3 regions of the Williamsia sp. Y844 genome follow, and region 1 is predicted to be linked to each of the others. Evidence: predicted binding sites of a transcription regulator. Region 1 holds the regulator's gene; each other region holds the start of a gene.
The links. Region 1 encodes LexA, which represses DNA repair genes until DNA is damaged. Its sites were predicted from a motif close to CGAACANNTGTTCG; they were not measured.

Region 1 (7,468 bases):
CCGCCACGTTGGTCAAGAGGTGGTCTCGGGCAGGCACTTCGACACCTGGTGGAAAACCGCACGCAAGAAGGACCCGAACCTCCTCGATCTCGATCCCGCCGACGTTGTTGCAGGCGATCCGGCCGGTTTCCCGGACACCTGGCGCCAGGCTGATGCCACGTACGATCTCCGGTACCACTTCGAGCCCGGCGCCGAGGACGACGGCGTCAGTGTGCTGATTCCGCTGCCCCTGCTGATGCGGGCGCGGCCTTCGGGCTTCGACTGGCTGGTCCCCGCTATGCGCACCGAACTGGTCACCGAATTGATCCGCACCCTGCCGAAAACCCTTCGGCGCCAAATCGGTCCGGCACCGGATCTGGCCTCACAAATCCTTGATGCGGTCACACCGCGTGCCAAGCCCCTGACGTCCAGCGTCGCCGCCGAACTCACCCGGCTCACCGGAGTGAGAATCGCAGCCGCCGATCTGAGGCCGACCGCACTGCCCGACCACCTGCGGATGACGTTCGTGGCGCTCAGCCCGGACGGCCGGGAGTTGGGCCACTCCAAATCGTTGACAGAGCTCCAAGAACGACTCGGCGGCAAGGCCCGCGCGGCTCTAGAGAAAGAGGCCGCGACCGAGTCGACGCCGGTGGCAACCACCTGGACAGACAAGACGTTCGGAACAATCGCGCGCTCGGTCCGCAACACTGTTGCCGGACAAGAGATCACGAGTTACCCGGCCTTGGTGCCCCGCAGAGGTGGCTTCACCGTCGCACCGATGTCGACCGAGTCCGAGCAGCGCAGCGCGATGTACAACGCCCTGATCGGACTGCTGATCAACGATGTACCTGGCCTACGGCACAACGCGACTTCTGTTCTCGGAACCGCGGAGCGGCTGGCGCTGAGCCAAAGCCCTTACCCAACCGGAGAGGCGCTGCTTGCCGATTGCGTACGAGCGGCCGTGATCGACCTGGTCCCCCCGCAGCCGGAGGTCTGGACCGCTGCCGATTACACCGCCCTGAAAAGCCATGTCGCCGGGCAGGTCACGAGCCGGGCCACGACCAAACTGCGCCAAGCCGCGGCGATCCTGACCCGGGTGGCTCCGCTGCGCACCGCCATCGCGGCCACCACGGTGGCCGACGCTGCCGACGACGTGCGGGATCAACTCGGCGATCTTGTTTTCGACGGATTCATCTCGGCCACCGGCGCCGAACACCTCCCCGAGATCCCGCGGTATCTGGATGCCGCCCTGGCCCGGCTGGAACAGCTGCCTGCCTCCGCCGCACGGGACGCCGCGTCGATGGCAGCCATCGATCGCGTAGTGGCCGCATGGACAGACCATCTGCGGATGATCCCGCCGCAGCGGCGCGATGCGGTCAGCGAGGCTGCAGGCTGGATTGTCGAGGAATTGCGCGTCGGACTGTTTGCTCAACAGCTGCGAACTGCGTACCCGATTTCAGAAAAGCGTGCCATCAAGGCAATCCGAGACTTACGGTAGCGGCGCTAGGACTTGCGGTAGTGACGCTAGGACTTGCTTGATCGGAGGTCGTCGATTTCTTTCTGGAAATCGTCCACCGAGTCGAATGACCGGTAGACAGAGGCGAACCGCAGGTATGCGACCTCGTCGAGATCGCGAAGCGGGCCGAGGATGGCCAGACCGACCTCATTGGCCGGTACCTCCGCCGAACCTGATGCCCGCACTGCTTCTTCCACCTGCTGCGCAAGATGCTGCAATTTGTCGTCATCTACCGAACGGCCCTGGCAGGCCCGGCGGACGCCGCGCATGACCTTCTCGCGACTGAACGGTTCCGTGACGCCGGTCCGTTTGACCACCGAGAGCACCGCGGTCTCCACCGTGGTGAAACGGCGTGCACACTGCGAACAGGCGCGGCGGCGACGGATGGCCTGCCCCTCGTCCGCCACTCGCGAATCGACTACGCGGGTGTCCTCGTTCTTGCAAAACGGGCAATGCATGCACGAATCCTCGACGGTCGACGGCCTGGGCGGAGTGACCAGACACTGTGACTCCGAGGATACCGTCCGGGATTGCAGCCCCTCCACGTCTACCTCGCGTAGACGGGCGTGACCAATGCCTGGCCCACCGACAGTGCCGAGTTGTTCATGGCGTTGAGCTCCATGATCTTCGCCACCACGGCTTCGGTCGGCATCTCGGGTGCGATGCGGGAGGCGATGGCGCCCAACGACTCCCCCGATTGGACCCGGACGACCTCGGTGCCGACGCGGGCCGGATCCGCGGACTGCTGCATGACCCCGCCGAAGAAGGTCATGAAGGCGACCACGAGCATCAGACCGACACCGGCGACCGCCGCGCCCGCCCAGGCGCGCCTGCGGGCGAAGACCATCTCGCGAGCGGTCGGTATCCGCCGCTCGGAGTTACGCGAATCGGCACACGAGACGGCCACCCGGCGCTGCGCAGGCAGACGGCGACCGGCCGGGCGTGATGTGTCCTCGGGCCGTACCGGGCGCGTGGTGCGCGTGCGGGTACCGCTCTCGGGGTGGTGAACAGGCCGAGCTGTGGCCGGCCGGATAATGGTGGTGGCTGCAGTCATGGGGTTCAGTCCTCGGTCATCGGTTCGATCCCTATTCGATCACTCGTTCGATTGAAAGAGTGTTCGATTAGTACCACGGGCCTCCGACAAAGCGCCACGCCTGATCGAACAAATGTTTGAGACTTGTGACCATTTGCACTATCTTTGTCGACATGGACCCCGCCCGACACCGCATGAACTGGAGGACCTGATGGCCGATAGAACCCAGCCCCCGACACCGGCGGACGGGACCGCGACCACTGTTGTCGCCACCGAACCACTCGCCGAGGGCTCACTGACCCCCCGCCAGAAAGCGGTTCTCGAGGTCATCCGCACCTCGGTCCGCGAGCGCGGCTACCCTCCGAGCATCCGGGAGATCGGTGACGCTGTCGGCCTGACCTCGACATCGTCCGTCGCCCACCAGCTCCGCACGCTGGAACGCAAGGGTTTCCTGCAGCGCGAGAACAACCGGCCTCGCGCGGTGAACATCCAGGACACCGATCTGAATCCGGCCACAGCCGCCGGACAGGTTCAGGCACCGGACGAATCCCTGCCGACGCCGACGTTCGTCCCGGTCCTCGGCCGGATCGCGGCCGGCGGTCCGATCCTCGCCGAACAAGCTGTCGAAGACGTTTTCCCACTCCCCAAAGAGCTGGTGGGCGAAGGTTCGCTGTTCATGCTCAAGGTCGTCGGTGAATCGATGATCGACGCCGCGATCTGCGACGGCGACTGGGTGGTCGTACGCCAGCAGAATGTTGCCGACAACGGCGACATCGTGGCGGCGATGATCGACGGCGATGCCACGATCAAGACGTTCAAGCGCACCAAGGACGCCGTGTGGCTGATGCCGCACAACCCGGTGTTCGATCCCATCCCGGGTAACGATGCCGTCATCCTGGGCAAGGTCGTCACTGTGATGCGTCGACTCTGACCTCCGAGTCGGAGGCAGATCACTCTCATACAGATCAAAGGCGGGGTGTACCGGGATATCCCGGTACACCCCGCCTTTCGAGTTCAGGGGACCACTGGGTGATCAGACCCCGAGACTACGTCCGATCACTTCCTTCATGATCTCGGTCGTCCCGCCGTAGATGGTCTGCACACGAGAGTCGAGGAATGCCTTGGCGACCGAGTATTCACGCATGTAGCCGTATCCACCGTGCAGCTGCAGACACCGGTCGACCAGGTGCACCTGATTCTCGGTGGCGTAGTACTTGGCCATCGCGGCATCCGGGACGGTCAGCTTCTTCTCGTTCAGCAGACCGATGCAGTGGTCGACGAAGACGCGGGTCGTCGTGGTCGACGTCGCCAGTTCGGCCAGCAGGAACCGGGTGTTCTGAAAGTTCCCGATCGAGCGACCAAAGGCCTTGCGGTCCTTGGTGTACTGAACGGTGGTCTCCAGCACCTGCTCCATCGCCGCCGCGGCGACAACAGCGATCGACAGGCGTTCGCGAGGCAGGTTCTGCATGAGGTAGATGAAGCCGAGGCCTTCTTCACCGAGCAGGTTCTCGGCGGGCACACGGACGTTGTCGAAACTCAGTTCGGCGGTGTCCTGCGCCTTCATGCCGACCTTGTCGAGGTTGCGGCCGCGTTCGAAGCCCTCCATGCCACGCTCGATGACCAGCAGGCTGAAACCTTTCGCGCCGGCCTCGGGGTCGGTGCGCGCGACCACGATCACCAGGTCGGCGTTGATGCCGTTGGTGATGAAGGTCTTCGATCCGTTGAGCACCCAGTGGTCGCCGTCTTTCTTGGCGTTGGTCTTGATGCCCTGCAGGTCCGAACCGGTTCCGGGCTCGGTCATCGCAATGGCGGTGATGAGCTCGCCGGAGGTGAATCCCGGAAGCCAGCGCGCCTTCTGCTCCTCGGTGGTCAGTTCCAGCAGGTACGGCGCGATGACGTCGTTGTGCAGGGTGAAGCCCAAACCGCTGTACCCACCCCTGGCGGACTCTTCGGAGACGATGGCCTGGTAGCGGAAGTCGTCGACTCCGCCGCCGCCGAACTCTTCGGGAGCGTCCACGGCCAGGAAGCCGTTCTTACCCGCTTCGATCCACACATCACGATCGACGATGTTCTGCTCTTCCCAGCGGGCGTGATACGGCGCCACATGCTGTTCGAGGAAGCTTCTGTACGAATCGCGGTACAGAAGATGTTCAGGCTCGAAAATCGTACGTTCCATCAAGGTCTCCATAACGAGGTGTCAAAACGCGGACGTGCCAGTAACTGTAACCGGATTCTACATTCTGCCCAAGGGCCTGGAGGCCTGGATTTTTAGAACAGATCAGATGCGGCGAACTCGGCCAGCTGGCTGGCCAGCGCAGAAGGCACACTGGCGACGATCTCCGTGCCATCGGCTCCGTGCTCCTCCCGCGACACATCGCCTTCGGCGTGGATGCGTGAGACCAGGTCACCCCGGGAGTACGGCACCCGGACGGTGACATGGACGTCATGCCGCGACACCAACTCGCGGACCCGCTCGAGCAGTTCCGGGATACCTTCGCCCGTGGCCGCCGAGATGAAGACCGCGTCGGGGAACAGACTGCGAAGCTGTGTCAGGACCGTCGGATCGGCGACGTCGATCTTGTTCACCACGAGAAGCTCCGGTGGTGCGGTTGCCTTCTCGTCCTGGATCACCTGATCGACGACCTTGCGCACCGCGCTGATCTGCTCGGTGGGAATCGGGTCCGAACCATCGACGATGTGCAACAGCAGATCTGCGTCGATGACCTCTTCCAGGGTCGAACGGAACGCCTCGACCAGCTGGGTGGGCAGGTGCCGGACAAATCCGACGGTGTCGGTGACCACGATTTCTCGACCGTCGTCGAGGGACATCTTCCGGGTTGTCGGATCGAGGGTGGCGAACAGCGCATTCTGCACCAGCACACCTGATCCGGTCATCGCGTTGATCAGACTGGACTTGCCCGCGTTGGTGTAACCGACGATCGTGACCGATGCGACAGCGGACTCTTTCCGCTTGGTGCGCTTGGTGTTTCGCGACGTCTTCATCTCACGGATCTCGCGGCGCAACTTCGCCATCCGCTCGCGGATACGGCGGCGGTCCGTCTCGATCTTCGTCTCACCGGGACCACGCAGACCCACGCCACCGTTGCTGCCCGCCCGGCCACCGGCCTGACGGGACATCGATTCACCCCAACCGCGAAGACGCGGCAGCATGTATTCCATCTGGGCCAACGCGACCTGGGCCTTGCCCTCGCGCGACGTGGCGTGCTGGGCGAAGATGTCGAGGATAAGGGCGGTGCGGTCGATGACCTTGACCTTCACCACCTTCTCCAGCGCGGTGAGCTGTGCGGGCGTCAGTTCACCATCGCAGATGACGGTGTCGGCACCGGTGGCCTCGACGATGTCGCGAAGTTCATGGGATTTGCCCGATCCGATGTAGGTGGCCGGATCCGGCTTGTCCCGACGTTGGATGAGACCTTCGAGCACCTCGGACCCGGCGGTCTCGGCCAGGGCCTTGAGTTCGGCAAGACTCGATTCCGCCTGGGCGGTGGTGCTTCCCTGCAGCCAGACACCGACCAGAACGACCCGTTCGAGGCGAAGCTGCCGGTATTCGACCTCGGTGACGTCGGTGAGTTCGGTGGACAGACCTGCAACCCGTCGCAACGACGCACGATCGTCGAGTTGCATGTCGCCGATCGTCGGACCCTTGTGGAAGTTCGGCAGGTGAACCTCCGGGGCGCGTGGCGCTCGGGCTTTCGACTCCGGAAAGTCTGAGTCGGGGCCGTCTGCGTCGGGGCCGTCCGTGTCGGGGCCGTCCGAGTAGGGGGTATTCGGATCGGCTTCGTTCGCGTCGGCTTCGTTCGCGTCGGCTTTGTTCGAGTCGGGTTCGTGTTCAGTCATGAGATGAACATCGTGACATTCGGACAGGTCTGCTGCATAACGGATTTAACGCCACCCTGCGTTGAGCATTCCGGCACCGACCAAGACCGAGGGTCCACGGAGCTCGTTGTCGTTCTCACCGACAGTGACGGTCACCGCACCACCGGGAACGTTCACGACCACCGCACCGGTGCTCCGCCCGACCGACCGCAAAGCCGCATTTGCCGCCGCGACGGTGCCGGTGCCGCAGCTGCGGGTCTCTCCCACACCGCGCTCGTGCACCCGCATCGACACCTCACCGACCACCGCGTCGTCGGCCGACTCGGCCAGCGGTGTCATCAGCTCGATGTTGACGCCTTCGGGAAAGTCGTTGTGGTCGAAGGCAATCGGTGCGGTGAGGTCGATGTTCCTCAAACGCTCGAGAGTGAGGCCCTCGACAACGCAGGCCAGATGAGGATTGCCGACGTTGACCGACAAACCCGAATACGTCTGGTCTCCGATGGTGGCCTTGCTTTCGACGCCGGCGCGGGCCCGGCCCATCAGGACACTGACGTCGGCCGAGGATTCGGTCAGATGGTGAACGGTCACTTCGCGCCCACCTGCGCGCGAGCCGACCGTGAAGGTCCGCCCGGTCACCAGATCGTGTGCGGCGAGGTAGTGCGCAAAAACCCGCACCCCGTTGCCACACATCTCTGCAACCGATCCGTCACCGTTGCGGTAATCCATGAACCAGTCATCCTCGGCGACGCCGGGTGGGAGCACCTCGAGGACTCCGGCACCGAGCAGTGCGCCTGCAGTGGCCACTCGGAGCACACCATCAGCACCGATACCACGGTGGCGATCACAGAGTGCCGACACGAAATCGGGTGTCAGATCCAGTTGCACCCCGGCATCGGGCAACAGCACGAAGTCGTTCTCCGTGCCGTGCCCCTTCACAAAATCAACACGCCCGAACATTTCGTCAAGACTACCCGTCCTGGGGTCTGTCCGGTTCTCACCTGCCTGCGGCGCGTAACGCCTGACCGAGCAGATCGGGTGTCGCCGCATCGAGCCAGTGCACCCGCGGGTCGCGCCGGAACCACGACCGCTGCCTGCGCACGTAG
Region 2 (7,468 bases), 280 kb from region 1:
AGATCGGCGCCCGCCATCAGAGCACTGCGGTCAGGTGGCGCTGCGTTCGTCCGAACCCAGGACATCGAGAACAGCCAGTTGGGACTCGGCGTCGCCGGTGAGTGGTTGACTCGAGGGACCCTGTCGCAAAGCGATTTTCACATCTGCACGACTGATGTTCGCAGGGACGGTCGACGCCACGAAGGACAGCAGCAGGTCGACGAATCGGTCTGGATCGTCCCGGAACGGGAAGTGACCGGCCTTGTCGAAGACGACCAACTGCGAGCCGGGCATTGCGCTGTGGAGCATGTGGGCGTGCTGCACCGGAATGACCTGATCGTCCGAACCCCACACGACCAGGGTCGGAATACCTGCGCTCAAATAACATCGATCGAGCATGGTCACCACTTGCCCACGCCAGTCGACGGCTGATCGCAGAGTTCGGGCGAAGACCTCGGCCGAACCCTTTTCTGGCATCCGTTCGAGCACTCGAACGATCTCGTTGTTGTCCCGGAACAGCGCAAATGGCAGACGATCACGCACCGTGCGAGAAGCCGCTGCGAACGTCGGAAACACACCTGGGAGTGAGACCGCGGCCAGCGCGTACTCGGAAAACGGTAGTGACAGCGCTCGCAGAACCGGATTGACGTCCCTGGTGACTCCGCCCGTACCGACCAACACCAACCGTTCGACCATCTCGGGGAACTGATAGGCGAACTGCCCGGCCACACCACCGCCCAGCGAATGGCCGACGATCGTCACGCGTTCGATGTCGAGATAGGTCAGAAGGTCGCGCATTCCGTTGGCAAAAGCAGGTACCGAGTAGTCGGCGCGCGGACGGTCGGAGAATCCGTGTCCGAGAAAGTCCGGTGCGATGACCGTGTACTTTTCGCTGAGCTGGGTGAACACCGGTTCCCAGGCCAGGGAGTTGTCGCCGATTCCGTGCAGCAACAGCAGTGCAGGACCCGATCCGGCCATCCGGTAGGCCCGCTTGTATCCGTGCAGATTTGCGAACTGGACCTGAGAGTCATCGGTCGGAACAGCCCGTAGTCGACGTCGTACGCCTTCACGGTCCACGGTGACCTCCTGTTTTCCTCAGACCTAAACATCTTTCGTTGCCCCTATTCTCCGCGCAAAGCGAGGTTTTCGCCCGGTTAAAGATCACTCATCGAATCTTGCGATCGGAGTGGGACACACTTCCGATGGTTTGTGACGAAGGTCAGACTGCAGGCGAGACCACGAACTCTGCGACCGATAGCCTTGAACCCATGGCGGATCAGCGATTCTCGGCAGCGGTGTACAAGTCACGTCTGGATCGGGCGCAGGAGTTGACGGCGAAAGCCGGTCTGTCGGCGCTTTTCATCACTCCCGGACCCGACCTGCGATATCTCACGGGCTCACGAGCGACGACATTCGAACGGCTCACCGCCCTGGTGATCAGTGCGGATCGCGCTCCCGAAGTGGTTGTGCCGCGACTGGAGTTGGCGGCGCTACGGGAATCGGCCGTCGGTGAGCTCGGCCTGACCGTTCACGATTGGGTCGACGGCCAGGATGCGTACGCACTGGCGGTTGGAGCCGCCGGGGGAGCCGGTGATCGTTACGCGGTCTCTGACGCAACCCCTGCGCTGCACACCGTCCCGTTGGCAGGGCATTGGGGTAGCGCACCGGAACTTGCCACTGCCGTTCTGCGTGAACTGCGAATGATCAAGGATGACGCCGAGATTGAAGCGCTGCGCCGCGCAGGCGCCGCGATCGACCGAGTGCACGCCCGAGTGGGGGAATGGCTGAAGGTCGGCCGCACCGAACGTGAAGTCGCAGCGGATATCGACGCCGCCATCATCGCCGAAGGACACACCAGGGCCGAGTTCATCATCGTCGGATCCGGTCCCAACGGCGCCGACCCGCATCACGAGGTATCGGACCGGGTGATCCAGGACGGCGACATCGTTGTCGTTGACATCGGGGGACCTGTCGCGCCGGGATACAACTCCGACTGCACCCGAACCTACTGTGTTGGAACACCTTCTGATGCGATCGCACGGCAGTACGAGTGGCTACAACAAGCTCAGCGAGCGGCTGTGGCCGCCGTCCGCCCCGGCGTCACTGCCGAGCAGATCGATAGCGCGGCCCGGGACGTGCTCGTTGCCGCCGGACTGGCCGACAAATTTGTTCATCGCACCGGCCACGGCATCGGACTATCCGTTCACGAGGAGCCGTATATCGTTGCAGGCAACAATATTCCACTGCGGCCGGGCATGGCATTCAGCATTGAACCCGGCATCTACTTCTCCGGCAGTTGGGGTGCGCGCATCGAAGATATCGTTGTCGTCACCGATGATGGCTGCGAAGCATTCAATTCCCAACCGCACGAACTGAAGTCAGTCTGAACCAGGTTCTCAACCGACCATATTCGTTCGAACAACCGTTCGACTTTCGGTGTCCCCCGAGGTAGACTGATTGAAAGCGTTCGATCAGATGTCTTGGGGGGCATGATGACTGACGATTCCTCGATTGATCCTTCTTCGGTTTCGGTGTTGGTGCGCAAATACCTCGAGTTGGAGCTACTGGTTGCCGATATCGCGGACTGCGCTGATTCCGATATGTCTGATGCGGAAGTCAATGAGCTTGTGCGGGTGCATGAACGGATCGTCCGCAAGCTCGAGTTCACCGGGTTGCGGCATCTGTTGCGGGTTTCGGATCGGTCGTCGTTTACCGATGCCGGGTATTCGTCGCTGTTTGGTTTCACCCGCGGCGAGTTGCGGTTGACCAAAGGGCAAACCATGTCCCGGATTCGCGGGTTGGAAGCAGTCGGCCGATTTCACACGATGCAGGGCGAAGAGCTGGCACCGAAATGCCCTGCCGCCGAACAAGCCTGGTCCCAAGGACTGATCGGGGCAGCGCATATGGATGTGATGCTAGATGTGCGCAAACACATCCCGTCAGCGTCGGATTCGGCGGTGTATGACGTGGTCGATCATTGGATGACCGAAGAAGCCGTCGGCCAGGATCCGACTCAGTTGGCGGCGTCGGGCCGTCAGGTGCTGGCCCGGGTCGATCCCGATGGCCGGCTGACCGATGATTCGGATCGGGCCCGTAAACGTTCGGTGAGTTTGGGTAATCAGGGTGTGGACTTGATGGCGAAAATCTCCGGCACGCTGGATCCGGAAACGTTGGCGTTGTTCACGACGGTGATGGATGTCTGGGCCGCCCCGGGCATGAACAACCCGGCCGATCCGAACTCACCGACCGGGGCCAGCGATGACCCGAAACAGGATCCGGAGTTGATGAAGGCCGCGGCTGAGCGTGATACCCGCTCGATGGGCCAGCAGCGCCACGATGCACTCAAAGCGATTTTGAAAACGATTTTGGAGTGCAACCTTCTCGGCAAGTCGCATCGGGGGTTGCCGGCGCAGTTGATCATCACGATGACCAAACAGCAGCTCGAGGATTGCGCGGGGATCGCCAAAACGGCGTCGGGGGTGGATATTCCGGTCAAAGAAGCCCTGCACCTGGCTGCGCGTTCGGACAAATACCTGGCCGTGTTCGCCAACCACAGCGCCGAGGTGCTGTATTTCGCCCGGGCCAAACGCACCGCGCAGAGAGGCCAACGTTTGGCGTTGTTCGCCCGCGACCGAGGCTGTTCACACCCCGGGTGCACCAATCCGGCGACCTGGGTCGAGGCCCACCACCTCATTGCCTGGATCAATGGTGGTCTGACCGACATCGATCTGATGGGATCAGCGTGCCCGCCGCATCACAAACTTGTCGGCGACGGCCCTGGTCAGTGGCAGACGGTGATGATCACCGAGGGTCCTGACAAGGGCAGGGTCGGGTGGATACCACCAGTGTCGGTGGATCCGGAACGCAAACCGCGGGTCAACCGTGCCCAGCATGTCAACGAAACCTTCGCGGCGGCCTGGGAGAAGGTTCTTGCCGACCGCCGGGCGGTGTTGGCTGACAAGTTGGCGGAACTGACCGGCGGCGAACCTGAGGTCCAACCCGATCCCGAACCGGATAGCACTGACCAGGATGCGTAGCGTCTTGCCTAGGCGGTGACCATCAGCGACTGCGAACCCAGTATGCGTTCGACGTTGATCTGTATGACCACCCGGCGTGGGTTCACTTTGGGCTCCTTGTAGCGAGCCGCATAGCGACGGACTCCTTCGGCGACAGCCTCGGGGTCACGGTGGACCGATGCTTTGCCTTCCAGCGTCAACCACTGCGGTCCGTTCACCTGGAACACGGCGGCGTATCCAGACCGGTCGACGTTCTTCACCTTCTGGCTGCCTTCGAAGGTGATCACTCGTGCGATCTTCGCCTCGGCGTCGTAGGTGAATCCCACAGCAACAACATGAGGGGTCCCCGATGCACGGACGGTGGTCAGGCTCCCGAGGTGGCGTTCGGTGAGGAAGTCCATTGCTGCGGGGGTTAAGTCGTTTGGTGTTTTGGGCACAAGCCGACCTTAGCCAAGTCGCTGTCCTATCAAGCATCCCCGTGCAGCAGGCTGGTCTGGACACCACATCACCTATTCATCTGGTGGACCTCTTTACGCACAACCTCGACGTCGTGCGATAGTCACGTGATGACCGATCAACGCGTTGAAGCACTGGAACTTGTTCGCGGACAGAATGTTTCCGTCGAATCCATAAGCCAGGGTAACGACATTCTGTCTGTCGGCGTCGTGAGCCGCTTTCCCGGGGAGACTGCAATAACGCCCGACGTGAGCATCTTGCTACTGGATGCGACCGACAAGGTTCGATCAAACTCGGATTTCGTCTTTTACAACCAACGCGAGGGAGCAGGCGGGGCGGTTCGGCTCGAGGACAGTGAAGCCGGCGACGACGATTCAGCCAGTCTTTCAACCCAGCCCGGTGACGGTGACCTTCTGTTCGTGGACTTTGTCGGTTTGCCAGAAGAAGTTCAGCGGGTAGTGGTTGCGGCCAGCCTCGACGGCGAATCCGAATCGACCTTCGCTGAAGCGAAAGATCTCGAAATCACGGTTATGCCAGGTGATTCAGCGAGTCCGACAGCAGTGTTCAATCTGTCGATCGAAGAACCTGTCCTGGCGTTGTTGTTCGGTGAATTCTATCGACGGGGCTCCTCGTGGAAGTTTCGGGCGATCGGCCAGGGCTATGCGGGTGGACTCGCTGCGTTGGCAGCAGAGTTCGGTGTCGAGATCGACGATCCCACCGACTCTGGTGACAGAGATTCATCTGATGCGCACATTGCGACAGTCGAAGCCCAAGAAACCGTACCGGCAGATGTGGATGCTGCGCCTACCGTCATCGCGCTGGAGACCGAGTCAGTTGCAACCAAACCGTCGGTGAAATCTTCAATGACCACTAAGAAGACTCTCCGTCCACCGAAACTGCCATCGTGGTCGTTGGTGCCCGAACTGGCCGAAGGCGGGGCGGAGTGGGATCGCTCTCGCTTGTTCTCGGTGTCCGCAATTGGTACAGGTGATGAACGCGAACGACGTGCGGTCTCAGCGCTCTTGGCTGTGATGGCCGGGGTACGAGAGTTCGGCCGTGAGATGGTTGCACGCAGCGGTGGGCCCGCAGGATCCATCGAGACGTACATCGAGCCCGAGTTCGAATGGAATGAAAAGAAACTTCGTCCCGACGGATTGATCAGAATCACGCGTGGAGCGAAGCAATGGACTGCGCTGGTCGAGGCGAAGTCTTCGTCAGCCAAGCTCACCACCGACCAAGTTGAGACCTACATCGACATCGCCCGTAGCCTTGGATTCGACGCTGTAATAACGGTCAGCAATCAGCTGTTGGGTGCACACGACCAACATCCCGTAGTAGTCGATAAACGCAAACTCAAAAAGGTTTCGCTACACCATCTTTCGTGGGACGAGATCCGATCCGTTGCGATTCAGATGTCGATGCACAAACAAGTCCAAGACTCGACCCAGAGTTGGATCTTGCAAGAGTTTGTCAGGTACCTGCAACATCCAAAATCTGGATTGCATGGCTTCACCGATATGGGGGCGCAGTGGGGCCAGGTTCGAGATGCAGTGAAGACCAAGACCCTGAGTGCCGACTCCAAAGGCGCGATCGAAGTATGCAATTTATTCGATCAGTTGGTCCGGCATATCGGCCACGACCTCTCGTGCTTGCTGAGCGCGGACGTGCGACCGATTTTCCCGCGGTATCGACCAGACGGCACAAGCCGAATTCAACAGCTGGCGGACTCGGGTTTCATGTTCGGCTCACTGCGTATCCCAGGCGCGACCGGAACCTTGACGCTGGCCATCGATCTCCGGTCGGACGTCCTGGAGTGCTCGACCATCATTGATGCCCCTCGCGAAGGACGCCCTGCAACCCGCATCAATTGGATCGTCAAACAGATCCCGGATGCCCATGCGGACACCCGGATCGAATCAATCCTGGCAGGGCGTCCATCGTCCAACGTGGGTGCGTTGTTGGGAGTTCTCCGCGATAAGCCCGAGGCGCTCCTTCCCGCGGATGGAAAGCTCCCCAAGCAGTTCAAAATCACCCGTGCCCACACGCTGGGCCGGAATCGCGGAAACGTCGTCATCTCAGCGAACAAACTCGTTGAAGAATTCTATCGAGACATCTTGCAGGTGATCCGCGCACCTAAGAAGCCCAGCCCGCTGAAGGAGTGACTGCAGCTCGGAGATGAGCCGTTTGGGATACTGGCCTGGTGAGTAATGGGCGAGTGGTTGTGCTGTTCGGTGGTCGCAGTGAGATCGGGCTGGAGGTTGCAGCTCGGATCGCTGCAGGGGCGACCGTGATCTTGGCGGCTCGGAGGTCGTCCGACCTCGATGATCAGCGCGAACGGCTGGAGTCCGAAAATGCGGCAGCTGTCCATATGGTCGAGTTCGATGCGAACGACACCTCAACACATGAGGGCCTGATTCAGCAGATCGTTGCCGAACACGGGCCCATCGACGATGCGATCGTGGCCTTCGGAATCCTCGGCGATCAGGCGAGGGCAGAGGTCGACAGCGCCCACGCACTACAGATCGCGCACACCGACTACCTCGCCCAAATCAGCGTGCTGACTCCGTTGGCCGTCGCGATGCGGGCCGCCAAACGAGGCAACATCGTCGTCTTCTCATCCGTTGCAGGCGTCCGGGTCCGGCGCGCCAACTACGTCTACGGCTCCACCAAGGCCGGGCTCGACGGCTTTGCCAGCGGATTGTCAGATGCATTGCACGGCAGTGGGGTACACCTATTGCTCGTCCGCTCCGGATTTGTCATCGGCAGCATGACAAAAGATCTGATGGCCTCCGGGATCAAACCTGCTCCGATGTCGAGTACCGCACCACAGGTTGCCGACGCAGTGGTCAAAGCGCTGCACCGAGGTAAGCATGTGGTCTGGGTCCCCGGAAAGCTGCGTCCTGTCTTCTTTGTGATGAAGCTCCTGCCCCAGGCGATCTGGCGACGGATGCCTCGATGACTGATCTGAAGTTTGTGGTCGTCGGCATCGGCGCCGACGGCTGGGACGGCCTGTCCGG
Region 3 (7,468 bases), on a different contig from region 1:
CTGCGCGCCGAGATCGACACCCTGGTGCTGATCTCCAACTGCCCGCAGATCAACAACCCCTGCAACGGATTCGACCCCACCGCTGTCCGGGTGATCGTGACCCGGCCGGCTGCAGTTTCGAAAGGCGTCTGAAGCAATGTCGACGATCTCGGTGCTGCGCGCAGGTCCGCAGACCACCATCCAGGATTGGCCCGGACGCATCCGGCACTGGCAGGTCGGTGTCCCCCCATCCGGACCGATGGACGACCTGTCCTTCCGGTTGGCCAACGTCGCGGTCGGAAATCCCGAGGGCGCAGCAGGACTCGAGTGCACCCTGATGGGCCCGCGGCTGACCTTTGCCGAAGACACCGTCGTGGCGGTGACCGGTGCACCGGTGATTGTCACCGTGGGTTCGACCCCGATGCCGCAGTGGGTGCCAATCCCGGTGAAGGCCGGCGAGGTCCTCGACATCGGCGCTGCCGGACCGGTCGGGATGAGGGTCTATGTGGCCGTCGCAGGCGGTGTGGACGCACAGGAGTATCTGGGTAGCCGTTCCACGTTCACACTCGGCAAGTTCGGTGGAAAGGACGGCCGTCCACTGATCGAGGGCGACACGCTCACCTGCGCCGGTGCCGATCTGGTCAGTGCACCCCGGCGCATCCTGAACGAGGAGAAGCCGGCCCTCACCGACAACTGGCATCTCGCGGTGACCGTCGGCCCGCACAGCGCGCCCGAATTCTTCACCGTCGAAGACATCGAAGACCTCTACAACACGCCCTACGAAGTCCATTTCAACTCCGATCGGACCGGCGTCCGACTCGTCGGCCCACAGCCCCGTTGGGCCCGGACAGACGGCGGCGAAGCCGGGCTGCATCCATCGAACATCCACGACAACGCCTACTCCGTCGGTGCCCTCGATTTCACCGGCGACACCCCGATCCTGCTCGGTCCCGACGGCCCGAGCCTCGGCGGATTCGTCTGCCCGGTCACCATCACCACCGCCGATCGCTGGAAGATGGGCCAACTCAAGCCGGGCAACACCGTGCGCTTCGTCCCCGTCCGTTCAGCCGAGACCGCCAGCCCGGCCGACCTCGGTTCGGCCCGCCGCTCCGACATCAGCGTCGTCTTGTCATCCGGCGGCGATCTCGACAACGGTGTCCTGGGATCGACCATGACCGCCGACGGCAGCACCGTGGTCACCTACCGGCGCAGCGGCGACGACAACATCCTGGTCGAGTACGGCGAGATGACCCTCGACCTGGCCTTGCGGGCGCGGGTTCATGCGCTCGCCCAACGGATCGATGCGGACCGTCCGGCCGGACTCATCGACCTCACCCCGGGCATCCGATCGCTGCAGGTCAAGGTCGATCCGACCAAGTTGCGGCAGTCAGTTCTGCTGGACTGGCTGATCGAATGCGAGGCCCAGCTTCCGGCCGCATCGGAGTTGGTGGTCCCGAGCCGCACCGTCCACCTGCCCCTTTCGTGGGACGACCCGGCGACGCGGGAAGCCATCGAGCGCTACATGCTCGGAGTCCGTTCGGATGCCCCGTGGTGCCCGTGGAACATCGAGTTCATCCGACGTATGAACGGACTCGGTTCGGTCGACGACGTGCATCGCATCGTCTTCGACGCCGAGTACCTCGTGCTCGGCCTCGGCGATGTGTATCTCGGTGCCCCGGTTGCGGTGCCACTGGATCCTCGCCACCGACTGGTGACCACCAAATACAACCCGGCACGCACATGGACACCGGAGAACGCGGTCGGGATCGGCGGCGCCTACATGTGCATCTACGGTATGGAAGGCCCCGGCGGCTACCAGTTCGTCGGGCGCACGACGCAAGTGTGGAATCATCGACACCCTCTGGAGGCGGCAGGGTTCGACCCCGAGCACCCGTGGTTGCTGCGCTTCTTCGACAAGATCAGGTGGTACCCGGTGAGCGCAGACGAACTGCTCGACCTGCGGGCCGACACGGCCGCCGGACGCGGCCGGGTGGAGATCGAGCAGGGAACGTTCTCACTCGCCGAACATCAGAAGTATCTCGAGGAGAATTCCGCCGACATCGCCACCGAGCGAACGTCGATGGAGATCGCCCGAAACGAAGAACGTCGACGCTGGTCCGACAGTGGCGAGTTCGCCATCAAAACAGGAAGGGTGGCATGAGCCGCATCACCGAGATCTACGCCGCCATCGCCGCGGCCGATCGCCCCGAAGTCTTCATCACACTGCGCGATGAAGCCGACGTAACCCGGGAACACACCGCATCTTTGGCCGCCGGAGGTCCGCTTGCCGGTGTTGTCCTGGCAGTGAAAGACAACGTTGATGTGGCCGGCCTCCCGACCACCGCCGCCTGCCCCGGATACGAGTACCTGCCCGACGTCGATGCCGCTGCGGTCGCCGCACTCCGGGCAGCGGGCGCGGTCGTCATCGGCAAGACCAACCTGGACCAGTTCGCGACCGGGCTTGTCGGTACCCGCAGTCCCTATGGAGCGGTGCGTGATTCCCGCCGTGACGACCGGATCTCCGGCGGTTCCAGTTCCGGATCCTCAGTCGCCGTCGCCCTGGGCTTCGCGGACATCGCGATTGGCACCGACACAGCCGGATCCGGCCGCGTACCGGCCGGATTGCAGGGCATCGTGGGCATCAAACCGACGCTGGGCGTGGTCAGCACCACCGGCGTTGTGCCTGCGTGTGCGAGCTATGACTGTGTCACGATCCTCGCCGCCGACCTCGATCTCGCCAATCGTGCGATGGGCGTCATGTCCGACGTCGGAACATGGCCCGCCAAAACACATTTCGCGGCCGGCGAGCAGCCCGTGGTTGCGGTCCCGGACACATTGCCCGCATTGGATGAACACTGGCAGGCCGCATTCGAAGCGGCCGTCGGGCAGGCCGAGTCGGCAGGCATCGCGGTCAAGCGCATCAATCTCGACGACTTCCTCGCCGCCGCCAAACTCTTGTACGAGGGAGCGCTGGTGGCAGAGCGCTATGACGCTGTCGGCGAGTTCATCTCGGCCGCCAAGGATTCGGACGGCCTCGATCCGACCGTGGCCGGCATCATCGGTGATGCCGATCGCTTCCGGGCAACTGATCTATTGGCCGACCGTCGACGCGTCGAGGAGCTTCGCGTCCGCGCACTGGAGACGCTCGGCGACGCGACGGCACTCCTGGTTCCGACTGCCCCGATGCATCCGACACTGGCGCAGGTGGCTGCCGATCCGGTTGGTGTCAACGCGACGATGGGCACGTACACCAACTTCTGCAACCTGTTCGACATGTGCGCCGTGGCGGTCCCGGCCGGAGAAGTGATCGAATCGGACGGCAGCACAGCGCAGTTCGGGATCACCGTGATCGGACGAGCATACGACGATGCCGTCGCCCTCGACATCGCCGGGCGCATCGGCAGCAGCCTGCCTGCCACCGGTCCATCCTGGCCGGAGCGGGCCGGCGCCGACGCCACCGAGGTGTTTGTTGTCGGGGCCCATCTTCGTGGACAGCCACTGGACCGCCAGCTGACCAGTCGTGGCGCCCGCTGGTCGGGTGAGGCCGCGACCGCACCGGACTATCGTCTGGTCGCACTCGACACTCAACCCGCCAAGCCAGGACTGGTTCGAGACAGCGAACACGGCAAGTCCATCCGCGGTGAACTCTGGACCCTGTCACCGGCAGCCCTCGGCGAATTCCTCGCAGAGCTGCCCGCACCGATGACACTGGGGCCGGTAGAACTGTCCGACGGTCGCTGGACCGTCGGCTTCGGATGCAGCCACGACTCGGTGGCCGATGCCGAACCACTCACCGCGACACACTGGTTGGAGCGCTGACCACTCCGCACTAACCCCGCAGTTCCGAGATGACCCGCCCGTACGCCTGCATATCGGCGGCGGGCGGGTCGATCGGCGTGATGTAGCTGACCCCGAACCTGTCCCGCAGTTCCCGGATGCGCGCAACGACCTCACTGTGACTGCCGTGCAATCCGTTTGGCAGGGACAGGAGTTCGGCATCGGTATCCGTCGGCCGATGGCTGCGAAGGACATCGAGGTCGGGGTCACGATTGATGGCGAGATCGAAGATGATCAGATTGATCTCGAGTTGATCGAACCGATCACCGGCCTTGGATCGGATGAAATCAACACGCTCGGCCAGCATCTCGTCGTCGGCCACTGCGGCGATGGCGACGATGTCGGCATGCTCCGCCGCGAGGGTGAGAACCTTGTCTCCGGTACCGGCGATCATGATCGGCGGCGGAATCTGCACCGACGGAGGCTCATGGTCGTCGCGGCCGAGAAGGTCTTTCAGTGCCAGCACCATCTCCCGCAAATGCTGCACCCGCTGCCCAGGAGTCCCGAAAGGTATTCCGGCAGACTCGAACTCATTCTCCACATAGCCGGCGCCGAGACCGATCTCGAACCGTCCACCACTGAGTTGATCGACGCTGGCGATGTCCCGGGCCAACAGTACCGGTCGATAGAAGCCGGCATTGAGCACAAACGTGCCGACCCGGACGGTGGGCGCGGCCGCCGCTGCGGCGGACAGCATGGGGAAGGGCGCCCCGAGTTCCAGGTGGTCTGGCAACAAGATCACATCGACGCCACATCGTTCGGCATCACGCACCTCCGCCAGAAAATCATCCGCGCTGCCACGACCCAGCAGATTCACACCGAAACGGAATTCACGCGTTGTACCCATTTTCTCACCATATCGAAAGAGAATGGAGTTTGGGACGGCGGTGGCGGGCAGCCCGAGAACTTCAGAAGGTCGTTGATGTCAGTACCCCTCATTACACTAATGGACCGCGAACGTGAGTTTAGCGAAAGATGTTGCAGTACAACGGGATCAGTTACTCCGAACACTTGTGCGAATGCGATGGGACGAGTAAAATTGGGCCATGGACTTCGGGGGAACGTTCGCCAGGTTGTCCGATCTGGCAGGGGATGCGGCTTTGGTCGCCGGTGATGATGCGCAGGTATCTTCACGAACGGTGGCAGTTATTCGACTCAATCATGTTGTGGAGCAAGTTCTTTTCCGTCTCGTCGGCGAGGTCGATAAGCGCCGGATCGCACAGAAAAGGGGCGTGGGGTCCACAGCCAAACTATTACGGGACGCAGGTGTCGCGCCGACCGTCGCACACCGGTATGTGCGAGTAGGTAAGGCACTCAGCGACATTCCGTCGATTGCCGATTACGGAATCGACGGACAACTATCCGGTGAGCACGTGGATGCGATTGTGAAGGGGCTCCATCATATTGAGCGTCGCAATCCAGAACTCCCGGCTACTGACCGTGCCGATTGTGAGCGCGGACTACTGACCGAAGCGTTGATGGGGACGCCGGCGGCAGTATCGGTACGGGCACGGCATATGGCGTTGGTGTTATCGCCGCCGGATAAAGAGATCCCGGACGCCGAAAACCATGATTTGAACGAGTTGTCATTCGGAACCGGCGATGACGGACGCACCCACGGCACCCTCGATCTCGATAGTCTGCTCGGCGAAAAGCTGGCGGTGGCACTCGATCCACTGTGCAGGCCGGTACCTGAACCCGACGGCTCGCCGGATCCGCGGAGCACAGGCCAAATCCGGGCTGATGCGCTGGAACGATTGCTGGATTCGTATTTCGATCAGGAAGACCGGCCCACCCGGGGCGGGGCGAAACCACATGTGACGGTGACAGTCTCGCCGGAATATCTGCAACAACTGCAGCTGCGCGGTATCCCAGGTCCCACACCGCCGGCCATGGCGCCAAAATTCGAATGGACCGGCCCCGCCTCAGCACCCACCGCCCAGATGGTGGCCTGTGATTCGGTGATCACCAAGATCCTGCTCGACAGTGAGTCGGTGCCACTCGATGTCGGACGCGACCAACGCACCGTCACCCCCGCGATCCGCAAAGCGTTGATCGCCCGCGATCAGGGGTGTGCGTTCCCTGGATGCGGCTGCGCCGCGGTCTACACCGACGCCCACCACATCGACTTCTGGCGCAACGGCGGCACCACCAGCCTGACCAACATGGTCCTACTCTGCCGCCGACACCACCGCTACATCCACCACCACGGCTGGACCGTGTTCCTGGGCCACGACGGCCATCCCTGGTTCATCGCACCCGGCACCACCACCGAACTACGATCCCACGCCCGCCGCACCCTGACCACCGAACTCACCGCCGCATAAGACGGCGGGGCACCGAACCGCAAGACCGAGCAACACAGGCTGAACCCTGTGTACTGCAGGACCTTTGACAACTGAATAGTGAACCCCCGGGGCCATCAGATCCCGGCCCGGCCTGGTAAACGCGCACTGGCGCGATTCTCACCAGGCCGGCCGGGACATGGTGGTACAGCTTCGCATGACAGCGCAGTGGTCGACCACGATTTCGGGAGCGAAACATCCTGCTGCTGAGGCATTTTCGCACAGGCGGCCGCCACGCGGCACAGTCCTACCGCGAAGGTCTGCCACGCCCGACGCCACGCACGCCGCGAACTGCTTTCCGCGCGGCACGTCGGGTCACGTTGCGGATCGAAATGGGTGGGTTGGCCCGCAGTGCAGCCAGTTCTTCGTCGTGTCGGCGCTGGAGGTCGGCGATCTCGTCACTGTGCTGCGCACGCTGTTGCTCGAGCTGGTGTACGAGTTCGTCGCGATTGACGGCGGCCTCGGCCATCTCGTATTGCATGGCGAGAACGCGGGTGTACAGCGCAATCCGATTGTTCTCCATGGCCGCCAGCAACGGCGAATTGTTATAGGGTTCGAGCGCCTCACGGAGACGCTCCGCGCGCTCCACGTCTCCGGTTGGGTAGATGATCCCGAGTCCAAAAATTGCCGGCACCAAAGCGAACTCGTGCGTACCCGACGGTTGCGCTGCCAGTGCGTCTTCGACCGCGGTCAGCACGCCGTTGCGCTCACCCCCGGCCTCGACGGCGACTGTGAACTGACCGAGACCGACGAAACCCGCCGGAGTGACCTCGTCGTGCCACACCGTGGGCCCGTCATCACCGTGCTCGTGAACAGCCTCGGTATCGACCGCGTCGGCGTCGTAATACAGATCTCGCCGACCCCAGGGCCACAAGACGTCATGAAGTATGACGATCGCGTCGGGAGCCTTGGCCAGAATCCAGTCGAGTTCGGCACGGACGGTGGCGTAGTTGTGGTCACCGTCGAGTACGTAGACATCGCCACTCGGTATACCGTCGAGAATCTCCGGCGAGAACCCCTCCACCAGGTGGAGATTGGGGTTATCCGCCAGAGCATTTCGCATCTCCTCGGTCGGACTCGATTCGATGCAGTACACGTCGTTTGCACCGCGCTCGAGGTAGATCGAACTCGCGCCGCCGGATTCGACGCCCACCTCCACCACGATCGCCGGACGCGCCGCCGCGAAGACGCGGCCGATCACCTCGGAGAACAGGGTCAATGAGTGCAGAAGCAGTGGAGCCCTGCGCGCATTCCGCGCCTGGGCATGTGGATCGCCTCGATCCCCGAACTCAGGTGTCGTCACGGTC

Region 2: AC1TQG_RS19340 (DUF222 domain-containing protein) is a predicted target of LexA. The motif match lies at 2,395-2,408, and genes of this name have one in related genera.
Region 3: AC1TQG_RS07205 (HNH endonuclease signature motif containing protein) is a predicted target of LexA. The motif match lies at 4,821-4,834, and genes of this name have one in related genera.

The regions. Positions count from the first base shown of each region.
Region 1 is NZ_JBXCJB010000003.1:258,853-266,320, reverse strand. Features, by position in the region: gene hrpA (ATP-dependent RNA helicase HrpA) at 1-1,477, shown strand, start outside; gene nrdR (transcriptional regulator NrdR) at 1,504-1,953, opposite strand; gene AC1TQG_RS18045 (LysM peptidoglycan-binding domain-containing protein) at 2,043-2,549, opposite strand; gene lexA (transcriptional repressor LexA) at 2,740-3,459, shown strand; gene AC1TQG_RS18035 (acyl-CoA dehydrogenase family protein) at 3,562-4,704, opposite strand; gene hflX (GTPase HflX) at 4,797-6,173, opposite strand; gene dapF (diaminopimelate epimerase) at 6,432-7,322, opposite strand; gene miaA (tRNA (adenosine(37)-N6)-dimethylallyltransferase MiaA) at 7,360-7,468, opposite strand, start outside.
Region 2 is NZ_JBXCJB010000003.1:539,104-546,571, forward strand. Features, by position in the region: gene AC1TQG_RS19330 (alpha/beta fold hydrolase) at 31-1,056, opposite strand; gene AC1TQG_RS19335 (M24 family metallopeptidase) at 1,248-2,366, shown strand; gene AC1TQG_RS19340 (DUF222 domain-containing protein) at 2,469-4,016, shown strand; gene AC1TQG_RS19345 (PPOX class F420-dependent oxidoreductase) at 4,025-4,432, opposite strand; gene AC1TQG_RS19350 (TerD family protein) at 4,562-6,613, shown strand; gene dprE2 (decaprenylphospho-beta-D-erythro-pentofuranosid-2-ulose 2-reductase) at 6,652-7,410, shown strand; gene cbiE (precorrin-6y C5,15-methyltransferase (decarboxylating) subunit CbiE) at 7,407-7,468, shown strand, end outside.
Region 3 is NZ_JBXCJB010000001.1:1,626,808-1,634,275, forward strand. Features, by position in the region: gene AC1TQG_RS07185 (urea amidolyase associated protein UAAP2) at 1-132, shown strand, start outside; gene AC1TQG_RS07190 (5-oxoprolinase/urea amidolyase family protein) at 137-2,140, shown strand; gene atzF (allophanate hydrolase) at 2,137-3,798, shown strand; gene AC1TQG_RS07200 (TIGR03621 family F420-dependent LLM class oxidoreductase) at 3,809-4,663, opposite strand; gene AC1TQG_RS07205 (HNH endonuclease signature motif containing protein) at 4,863-6,143, shown strand; gene AC1TQG_RS07210 (class I SAM-dependent methyltransferase) at 6,409-7,464, opposite strand; gene AC1TQG_RS07215 (HAD family hydrolase) at 7,451-7,468, opposite strand, start outside.